3 regions of the Mycobacterium shunyiense genome follow, and region 3 is predicted to be linked to each of the others. Evidence: predicted binding sites of a transcription regulator. Region 3 holds the regulator's gene; each other region holds the start of a gene.
What was found. Region 3 encodes LexA, which represses DNA repair genes until DNA is damaged. Its sites were predicted from a motif close to CGAACANNTGTTCG; they were not measured.

Region 1 (3,387 bases), on a different contig from region 3:
CGTTGGTGACCTTGAGCGCGTAGCAGACCGCCGAGTTGGCCGCCGATCCCCTGCCCTGACACAGGATGTCGTTGTCCCGGCAGAACCGGGTGATGTCGTGCACCACCAGGAAATAGCCGGGAAACTTCAGCTGCTCGATGATGCGCAACTCGTGTTCTATCTGCGAATAGGCCTTTTTCGCATTGTCGACGGGCCCGTAGCGTTCGGCTGCTCCCGCCATGACCAGATGCCGCAGCCAACTGTCCTCGGTATGCCCGGCCGGGATGTCGAACGGCGGCAGCTGCGGAGCGATGAGCGCCAGGCCGAAGGCACACTGCTCACCGAGATTGGCTGCGGCCGTCACGATCTCAGTACCGAACCGCTGGACCATCTCCTCCCCGGAACGCAGGTGGGACCCGCCGAGCGGGGCCAGCCAGCCCGCCGCGGTGTCCATCGAGTTGCGGGCCCGGATCGCCGCCATCGCCATGGCCAGCCGGCCTCGGTCGGGTGCCGCGAAGTGCGCACCGGTGGTGGCCACCACCGGTATCCCGAACCGCGTCGCGAGCCCGGCCAGGACGGCATTGCGTTCGTCGTCACATGGATGGCCATGATGGGTGAGTTCGATACTGACCCGGTCGACCCCGAACCGGTCCACCAGATCCGCCAGCGCGGCGGCGGCAGCTTCCGGACCGCCTTCCGAGAGTGCCTGGCGGACATGGCCTTTACGACAGCCCGTGAGGATGTGCCAGTGCCCACCGGCAGCCTCGGTGAGCCCGTCGAAGTCGTAGCGGGGCTTACCCTTCTCACCACCGGCCAGGTGTGCCTTGGCGATCTCGCGAGACAACCGCCGATACCCCTCCGGGCCGCGGGCCAGCACCAGCAGATGCGGGCCGGGTGGGTCCGGATCCTCGGTGCGGGGAACGTTCCCCAGCGACAGTTCGGCGCCGAACACCGTGGCCACGTCCAACTCCCGGGCCGCCTCGGCGAACCGGACCACGCCGTAGAGCCCGTCGTGATCGGTCAGCGCGATGGCCCGCAGGTTCAGCCGGGCCGCCTCCTCGACCAACTCCTCCGGCGTGCTCGCCCCGTCGAGGAAGCTGTAGGCGCTGTGCGTGTGCAGCTCGGCATACGGCACCGAGCCGGGTGTGCGGGAAACCTCGGGTGGCTGGTAGCTGCCGCGTTTGCGCGACCAGGCCGGGCTGTCCCCACCGTCGCCGGCGGGCCCCAATGGCAGGCCGGAACGGCGGGGCTTGCCGGTGAGTACCCGCTCCATCTCCGACCAGCTCGGCGGCCCGTTGTGCCATCCCACTTCACCAGTGTATCGAACGTCTGTTCGATGCCTGGTCGGTATGCGGCACCAGGTGTAGCCCGATGCAACCCAAGAGATGCCGATCACGCCGTAGCCCCCTACGATGCCTCTGGGCTGGGGATCGGCTGTGAAAGGACGGCAATGGCGTCAACGAAATACATCGGCTATGTCGGTGGTGTCGCGGTGGCGGCAGGAGTCGGCGCGGCGATCGCCGTGGCCGGCCAGGGCACTGCTCACGCTGATTCGACGGACGGTGCGCCCAAGGAGTCGACCGGCAGCACATCCCAGCACGTCAACGCCGGGCCCAAGCGCGGAGTTGCCAAGGCCGGCGAGGTCAAGCGCCCCAAGCCGTTGTCCAAGGTCCCGTTGGCCAAGGTCAAAGAAAACGTCAGGGACGACCTCGAGAAGCGTGCCGGCAAGATCGACAAAGCCGCTGCCCAGGTCACCGACACCGTCAAGTCCGCCAAGCCGGTGGCCGCCGCGCCCAAACCGAAGCCCACTGCCGAGGAGTTCGAGGCCGGCGAGGTCGCCAAGCTCAAGGACCTGTTCTCCCCCAAGCAGGCCGCAACTCTCAAGCCGGCGCCCGTGGTGGCGGAAAAGCCGGATACCCGGACAGTCGCGCAGCCGACGAGCAAAACCTCGGTCACCCCGAAGGTCGCGGCGGTCCAGGATCAGGCAGCTACGCCGTGGGACCCCAACCCGCTGCGCGACAATGATCCCGAGCCGAAAGACATTCCCCCCGAGATCCTGAATCTGCGGGATGCGTTGATGGGCGCCGCGCCGAACGAGCTCAAACCGCTTGTGCGCGAGGCGACCGAGCAGATCTACCGGGGCACCCAGATCGTGCCGTGGGTGAACGCGGTGATCCCGATCAGCAAGATTCTGCCCAGCCTGGCCCCCGCGCTGGGTGACGATCCCGCCGCGCGAGATGCCCGGCAGACCATCATCAACGAGCTGATCAAGACCACGCCGCCGGGGTCAGCGGTGTACTACGGCTACGACATCATCGCCGACTTGATCAACCTGGAGGAGCCCGGCGCCGAACTCAAGGTCCAGGCCGTGACCACGGTGTGGGACCTGCTGGATCCGTTCGAGCTGGCACACAACAAGGGCAACTCCGGCATCGGCGGCGCGGCCGGCTGAGCCGCACCTTCACCGCGAAATCAACGCTGTGGTCGCAAAACCTTCTGGGGGCGACCATTTCGTTGATTTCGCGGTCCCGGGGTGGGCTCTACTCCACGAGTGAAGGCGTGTCGTACCGCAGGGTTTCGCCCCGGAAGAACGCGGGACTGCGAGACCGCCAGACCATCATCAGCACGGCACCGAGGATCAGCACGCCGAAGCCGATGAAGAACACCAGGCCGATGCCGCCGATCGCCGCGCCGCTGGCATTCTCCGGGTCCATGCTCTCCTTGATCGAGATCACGAAGACCGCAGCCAGCACGATTCCGCCGAGCAGTGGAAACAGGAACTTGAACACCATGTTGTGGGCGTTGTCGAACAGCTCACGGCGGAAGTACCAGACACAGGCAAACGCCGTGATGCCGTAGTACCAGCAGATCATGATGCCAAGAGCGGCAATGGTATCCAGCAGCGCACTCTCGGAGAGCAGGCTCACCACGGTGTAGAACACCCCGGTGACCACGCCGGCGGTGACGGTTGCGAACACCGGCACCAGATAGCGTGGGCTGACCTCGGCGAAACGCGGCGGGAACGCCTTGTAGGCGCCCATCGCCAACATCGCCCGTGCGGCAGGCAGGAACGTGGTCTGCAGGCTGGCCACCGACGAAGCCAGGATCGCCAAAAACAGCAGCGGCCCGGCATAGGTGCCGAGCACCGGATCCGCCAACGCGGCGAAAACGTTCTCGGCATTGTCCGGATTGCCCAGCCCCAGATCGGTTTCCCCGACACCGGCGTACATCATGACCGCGACAGCGATCAGCAGATACGTCGCCAAGATGGACAGAACGCACAGCAGCCCGGCCCGGCCCGGCACCTTCGTCGGATCTTTGGACTCCTCCCCCAGGGTCAGGCAGGTGTCCCAACCCCAGAAGGCGAAGATCGATCCGGTTACCCCAACCACGAAGGCGCTCAGCGCA
Region 2 (3,387 bases), 210 kb from region 3:
GAGGCGGGCCGCCTCCAACGGCTTGGTGTTGAGGAAGTCTGTGGCATCCAGTTGTGCCTGCAGGAACGCGTCGAGCACTTCGGGATGGTCGGCCGCGTACGCCCGGCGCACCACCACTCCGTGCAGGGTCGGGTAGTTCAACTCGGCTCCGTCGTAGAGCAGTTTGGCCTTGCCCTGTTGGACCAACAGCCCGGGCCAGGCGACGAACTGTGAGAGTGCCTGAACCTGACCCGATTCCAGCGAGGAGGCGCCGACCTGCGGCTGCTGGTTGAGCACCTCCACACCGGTCTTGGCGTCGACGCCGGCCTTGCCGAGCGCCTGCACCAACATGCCGTGGCCGGCGGATCCGACGCTGGCCGAGACCTTCTTGCCGGCCAGATCGGTCAACGACTTTGCCGGTGAATCCGGCGCCACCACAACCATGTTCAGCGCACCCTTCGGGTTGTACCCGGTGACCGAGACGATCTCGGTCTTGGCGCGTTCGTTGGCCTGCGTCTTGGACCCGTTGATGAGCATCGGGTAGTCACCCATGGACCCGATGTCGATCTTCTCGGCGACCATCTGCGCGGTGATCGGCGCTCCGGTGTCGTAGTCCTGCCACGTCACGTTGTACTTGGTGCCGGTGCGGGTGGTGATGTCGGCCAAGCGGCGCTCCAGGTATCCCTGGGCGCGCAACAACGTTCCGGCGGTCACCGTGTTGATGGTCTTGGACTGGTAGCCGACGACGACGTCGACGGTATCGGCCGATTTCGTCGCCGAGTCCAGGGAGCAACCAGCGGTCGCGAGCGTGAGACCGGCGGTGAGGGCGATCAGGGCTGTTTTCACATCGGGTCCTCTAGCGGATGAGATAGGGCATGTTGACGGTGACGGCGCCGGTGGGACAGCGAGCCGCGCAGGGCCCGCAGTACCAGCACTCGTCGACGTGCATGAAGGCCTTACCGTTCTCGGGATTGATGGCCAGCGAATCCAGCGGACACACGTCGACGCACAGTGTGCAGCCCTCGATACACAGGGATTCGTCGATGGTCACCGGGACATCGGCTCGCTGATTGACCAGTGTCATGCGTCTCTCCTAACAAGGTTGCCTCGCATGGTGATTCGGTCACCACGCATCCTGATGTACTCCAGGTCGACGGGCGTGCCGTCATCCAGACTGGTCAGCCGTTCCGACATCAACAGGGCTGATCCGGCGGGCACCTGCAACATCGCGGCCGTGTGCGCGTCAGCCGAAACCGCTTCCAGGGCAAGGCTTGCCCCGCCCAGCCGGCGCCTGCTGACCCGTTCGATGAGCGCGAAGATGTCGTTGCTCTCCAGCGGATGGTCGATCACCTGCTCACCGATCTCAGGAGCCAGGTAGGTCAGATCCAGCGACACCGGCAGATCGGCGAGGTAGCGCAGGCGCTCGATGAACACGACCTGCGCACCGGGCTCGAGCGCCAGCTTGCGGGCCACCGCAGGCGGGGCCGACAGCCGCTGAACGGCCCTCACTTCGTTGCGGACGTCGCCGTAGTCCTTGAACGTTTCCTTCAGCCCCACCAACGCGTCGAGGCCGTGGTCGTATTTTCTGGCCGCCACGTGCGTGCCGACCTTGGTGCCGCGGTCGATCAGACCTTCGTTCTTGAGGACGGCCAGGGCTTCACGGATGGTGTTGCGGGAAACGAAGAACTCGGCAGCCAAGTCCGCCTCGGACGGCAGCGCCCGGTCGTAGGTGCCTTCGTAGATCTGGTGGCGCAGAACGTCGGCCACCTGGCGGGCTTGATCAGCACGCGCACGACGACTCGGCAGCGATATGGGATGGGCTTCGGGCTGCGACGACACGCACTCACGGTAAGCGGCGATTTCAGGGTGTCGCAGTGCGGCGAATCTGCCGTTTACGCAGGTTAACTGATTGCGCCGCTTGCCGACGTTCGGTACCTGGCGAAACTGCCGTCGCGGCTCTCATTGCGCCACCTCGGCCGTGCGGAGAATTTACAAATCGCGATGATCGAAACGTCGTTTGGGCAGGCTCGGGGCCGCCGGCGGGCCGGCTCAAAAAACTTTGGCCACTTTGGCCACATCGGTCCCAAACAGCGAATTCTTGTCGGTCAATCGAACTAGTGTTCGATACATGAAGGTCGGGTTGGCGCAGAACCGGGGCGCGGCACAGACCGCGTTGGCCGACCACCTGGCCGCGACCACGACGCTCCTCGATGTCGATTTCACCGGGTTCGACACTGCGGAGTTACTGGCTATCCAGTCCGAGCGCGAGCGGCAGGCCCGCGCGCAGGCGACGGTCGATCACCGCATCCAGTCGGCGCTGACGGCTCGGACCAGTCCACGCGAGATCGGCGGAAAGTCATGGACTGACGTCCTTGCCACCCGGATGCGGATCAGCCGCAAGGAAGCCTCGCGCCGAGTGGCCGCGGCCGCAGATCTCGGGCCCCGATATGGCCTCACCGGCGAGGTGTTGGAGCCCACGCTGCCTGCATGCGCGGAGGCGCTTCGGTCAGGGTCGATCAACACCGAACACATCACGATCATCCGCCACACGGTGGCGGAAGCGGAAAAGTACGTCGGCCCAACCGAACTCGCCTCCATCGAGTCGGACCTGGTGGCCGCGGCGACCCGCGACACTCCCGAAACCCTCAAGGCCGCTGCCGACAAACTTCTGTACCTGCTGAACCAGGACGGCGATAGTCCCGATGTCGCAGCACACCTGCGTGGGCTGCGTATCGGCAAACAAGATGCCGACGGACTGGTGCACGTGCAGGGCTGGCTGGACCCCGAGACTGCGTCGTATCTGACCACCGTCACCGGCGTGTGGGGCGCACCGGGCATCAACAACCCCAATGACCCACAACCGGTCCACAACCCGACACCCAACCCACTGGACATTCCAGATGCCCCCGATGCCGAGGCCGCTGACGTTGAAGCCGAGCCCGAAGCGGCTGCCGCCGGCACCACCGCCACATCGCCAGACCAGCATGCTCAGCAAGAGCAGCAGGCCGCCGCCGACCGCGACACGCGAACCCAGGCGCAACGCAACCATGACGCACTCAAAGCCGCGCTGCGCGAACTACTGATGTCCAAACGGCTGGGCCAGCACGGTGGCCTCCCGGTCACCGTGGTCGTCTCCACCACCCTGGCCGAACTGGAAGCCGGAGCCGGCATCGCCGTCACCGGGGCGGGCATCCGGATGCCGATGACAGACCTCCTCCGGCTGGCATCGCACAGCTACCACTACCTCGTCGTCTACGACCACCACACCGCCGAACCGCTCTACATGGCCCGCACCAAACGATTGGCCACGAAAGCGCAGCGGCTCCTGCTCTACAACCGAGACCGCGGATGTACCCGCCCAGGTTGCACCGCACCGGCAGACTACTGCGAGGCGCACCATGCCAAAGC
Region 3 (3,387 bases):
TTCCTGGACTCGACCAGACCCCGGCGGCCGGTCCGCAGCCCTCCGACGCGGACAGCAAGAAGCCGTTCTCCTGGCATTGGAGCTGGTGGTGGCTGATCGCGGTGATCCCGGTCGTGCTGCTCGCCGGGTTGATCGTGGGGGCCGCGCTGTGGCACCGTCGGCGCGCCGGTGGCGATGACGACTTCGACCACGATCCGTTCGACGACGACTACGACGGCGGACCGGGCGATTCGTCCTACGACGAGGGTCGATATGACGACGCGCGCTACGGTTCGCGTGGGTACGACCACGATGAGTACCGCGACGGCGGTGACTCCGACGCGGCCAACGGCTACGGGCCGAGCGCCGCGTACGGCGACGCCGCGACGGCACGGTTTGCCGGGCCCGGCGAGGAATCATCAGGCGCGGCATCTCCGTACGACGGCCCCACCGATATCGCCATTCCGGTCAGTCAATGGGCCGCTCCGCACGGATCGGCCAGTGGGTACGGGGCGCCGGGCGAGGAGGAGGAACCGCCGGAGGATTCCTCGCGGTTGGTCGGGGAGCAGGGTTTCGACGACTTCGGCGACGATGACGACTTCGAAGACGACTATGAAGATGACGACTTCGAGGACGACGACTTCGACGACGAGGATCTCGATACGCCCATTGATGCCGACTTCGAAGAGGTCGCCGAGGGCGACGATGTCGACGACATCGAGGCGGAACTCGTGGACGAGGACCTGGCGGATACCGGGTCTATGCCCGGTCCGGTAGGCGGAGTGCGTGAGGCGCAGGGTTTCGCGGGCCTGGGTGGCCTGACAGTGCCGAGCGATCAGGACAACGTCGACACCGCGCCGACCCGCGTCATCACCGAGGCCGAGGCCTACAGCAGCGAGGCGCACAGCGGGCGCCACGCCGCCATCGAGCTCGACGAGATACCCAGTGCCACCGCCATCCATCTGCCGTTGGAGGACCCTTACCGCGCGCCGGAGGGTTATCCGATCAAGGCGGACACGAAGTCCGGACGGTACTGGGCACCCGACAGCGCCGAGTACGACGACGCAGTAGCCGAAATCTGGTTCGCCAGTGAGGAATTCGCCCGCACGAACGGGTTCGTGCGGACGGACTGAGGAAGCGGGCCCGGCAGCCGTCAGGTGCGGCCGGGCCCCTCACCCGGTCAGATCTTGCGAATTACGGTGACGACCTTGCCGAGCACCGCTGCGTCGTTGCCCGGGATCGGGTCGTATGCCGGGTTGTGCGGCATCAACCACACCTGACCGCGGGTGCGCTTGAACGTCTTGACGGTGGCTTCGCCGTCGATCATGGCTGCCACGATGTCGCCGTTGTCGGCCACGCTCTGCTGGCGTACCACCACCCAGTCGCCGTCACAGATGGCGGCATCGACCATCGAGTCGCCGACGACCTTGAGCAGGAACAGTGAGCCCTCGCCGACCAATTCGCGGGGCAGCGGGAAGACGTCCTCGACGGCCTGCTCGGCCAGGATGGGGCCGCCTGCGGCGATACGCCCGAGCACCGGCACGAACGTCGGCTCGGGTAGTGCGTCGGAGCCGGCCACGTCGGTGGACACCAGTGCTGCGGCCGTCGGATCGTCGGCGGCGCGCACATCGACGGCGCGCGGGCGGTTGGGATCGCGGCGCAGGTAGCCCTTGCGTTCCAGGGTGCGCAACTGGTGGGCGACCGACGAGGTCGAGGTCAGTCCGACCGCATCGCCGATCTCGCGGATGCTGGGCGGGTAACCGCGAGTGGTCACCGACGCGCGGATCACGTCGAGAATGGTGCGTTGCCGGTCGGTGAGGCCGCCCTCGGCCCGGCGTGGGCCCGCGCCGTCCGATCCGGCCGGGCTTTCCGTGTTGCCGTCCCTGCTGCGGTCGTCGCTCATGGGCCGAATGTAGTCCCTGATCGAACATTAATCAAACATGTGTTCGAGGCGTGTTGTGGGCGTGTCTGCTGGTGGAGCGCACGGGGTGGCAGTTCGGGGCCGTCCCCGCGGTCGGTGGCCGGAACTTGTCGGTGCCCTGTTCTATCGTTTGGCAACAGTTCGATCACATGTTCTATCAATCGAACACCTGAGCGAGTATGTTCGAACACAAGAGCGAAAGAGTCCACCGAAAGGCAGTCAGATGGCGATCATCGATATCCCCGCCGATAGCCGCTCCCGTGCTGTTCGGGCCGTGCCGCAGTCCTCACCGCAGCGGGCCCGTGCCAGGGGTGCCGCAGGTGCTGCGGGTACCAGGGGCAGCGCCACCTTCGGTACCGGTGTGGCCCGGCCGGTGCGCCGGGTGCAGCGGGTGCAGCGCCCGCGCCACGCCCGACCCGCCGCCGGCACGGTCCACTACCGCGGAACCGGTGTGCTGATGTCGCGGGCGTCGCACCGCAGTCGGCCCATCACTCCGCTGACCACGGTGTTACTGGCCCTGGTCGCCGCCGGTATCACGGTGTGGCTGGGCCTGGTGGCGCAACTCGGCGGGGTGATGGGGGCGGAGAACCCGCAGCCGGCCGAACTCGCGGTGGTCCAGGTGAAGTCGGGGGAGTCGCTGCAGCAGGTGGCACGCCGGGTCGCCCCGGATGCTCCGGTGGCCCGGGTCGTCGAGCAGATTCGTGACCTCAACCAACTCGACTCCGCCGCGGTCGACGCCGGGCAGACACTGCTCGCGCCGGTTGGCTGAGCAGCGCAATGTCCGCTGAATCGTCCTGGCAGGCAGCATCACTGGCCGGTGTCGGCGTGAGCACCTACATGCCACTGGACCCGGCGGTGAGTCTGCCTAGGGCATCGCGGGTACGCTCAAGGGCGCTCGAACTACTTGTCCGGCGGCATGACGAAGGAGCGGTAATGCATTGTCCGTTCTGTCGTCATCCTGATTCGCGTGTGGTCGATTCCCGCGAGACCGACGAGGGACAGGCCATCCGACGCCGGCGGTCGTGCCCGGAGTGTGGACGTCGGTTCACCACTGTGGAGACCGCGGTGCTGGCTGTGGTGAAGCGCAGCGGGGTGACCGAACCGTTCAGCCGGGAGAAGGTCATCCGCGGAGTGCGCCGGTCCTGTCAGGGCAGGCAGGTCGACGACGACGCGCTCAATGTCTTGGCGCAGAAGGTCGAGGACGCGGTCCGCGGCCTCGGCACGCCGGAGATCCCCAGCCATGAGGTCGGCCTGGCGATCCTCGGACCGCTCCGCGAACTGGACGAGGTCGCCTATCTGAGGTTCGCCTCGGTGTACCGGTCATTCTCCTCAGCCGAGGACTTCGAGCGCGAAATCGAGGCCCTGCGGGCGCATCGCGCCGAGGCGTAATTCAGTCCAGTTGGGTTGTGCCGTCGTTGACGACGCGGCCGGCCAAACGGACCCAGCCTTCCGGACTCCAGCGGGTCTCGATCACCGAACCTTTCCCC

Region 1: the regulator LexA is predicted to act here: its motif matches at 1,302-1,315, upstream of AC4ELS_RS22800 (error-prone DNA polymerase).
Region 2: the regulator LexA is predicted to act here: its motif matches at 2,090-2,103, upstream of AC4ELS_RS23775 (HNH endonuclease signature motif containing protein).

What each region holds. Positions count from the first base shown of each region.
Region 1 covers NZ_JBZDPT010000040.1:304,452-307,838, reverse strand. The annotation lists gene AC4ELS_RS22800 (error-prone DNA polymerase) at 1-1,288, opposite strand, end outside; gene AC4ELS_RS22795 (hypothetical protein) at 1,430-2,431, shown strand; gene AC4ELS_RS22790 (APC family permease) at 2,520-3,387, opposite strand, start outside.
Region 2 covers NZ_JBZDPT010000043.1:116,605-119,991, forward strand. The annotation lists gene AC4ELS_RS23760 (ABC transporter substrate-binding protein) at 1-825, opposite strand, end outside; gene AC4ELS_RS23765 (4Fe-4S dicluster domain-containing protein) at 836-1,063, opposite strand; gene AC4ELS_RS23770 (GntR family transcriptional regulator) at 1,060-1,818, opposite strand; gene AC4ELS_RS23775 (HNH endonuclease signature motif containing protein) at 2,108-3,387, shown strand, end outside.
Region 3 covers NZ_JBZDPT010000043.1:327,030-330,416, reverse strand. The annotation lists gene AC4ELS_RS24850 (LGFP repeat-containing protein) at 1-1,112, shown strand, start outside; gene lexA (transcriptional repressor LexA) at 1,160-1,882, opposite strand; gene AC4ELS_RS24840 (LysM peptidoglycan-binding domain-containing protein) at 2,124-2,669, shown strand; gene nrdR (transcriptional regulator NrdR) at 2,834-3,289, shown strand; gene AC4ELS_RS24830 (PhzF family protein) at 3,291-3,387, opposite strand, start outside.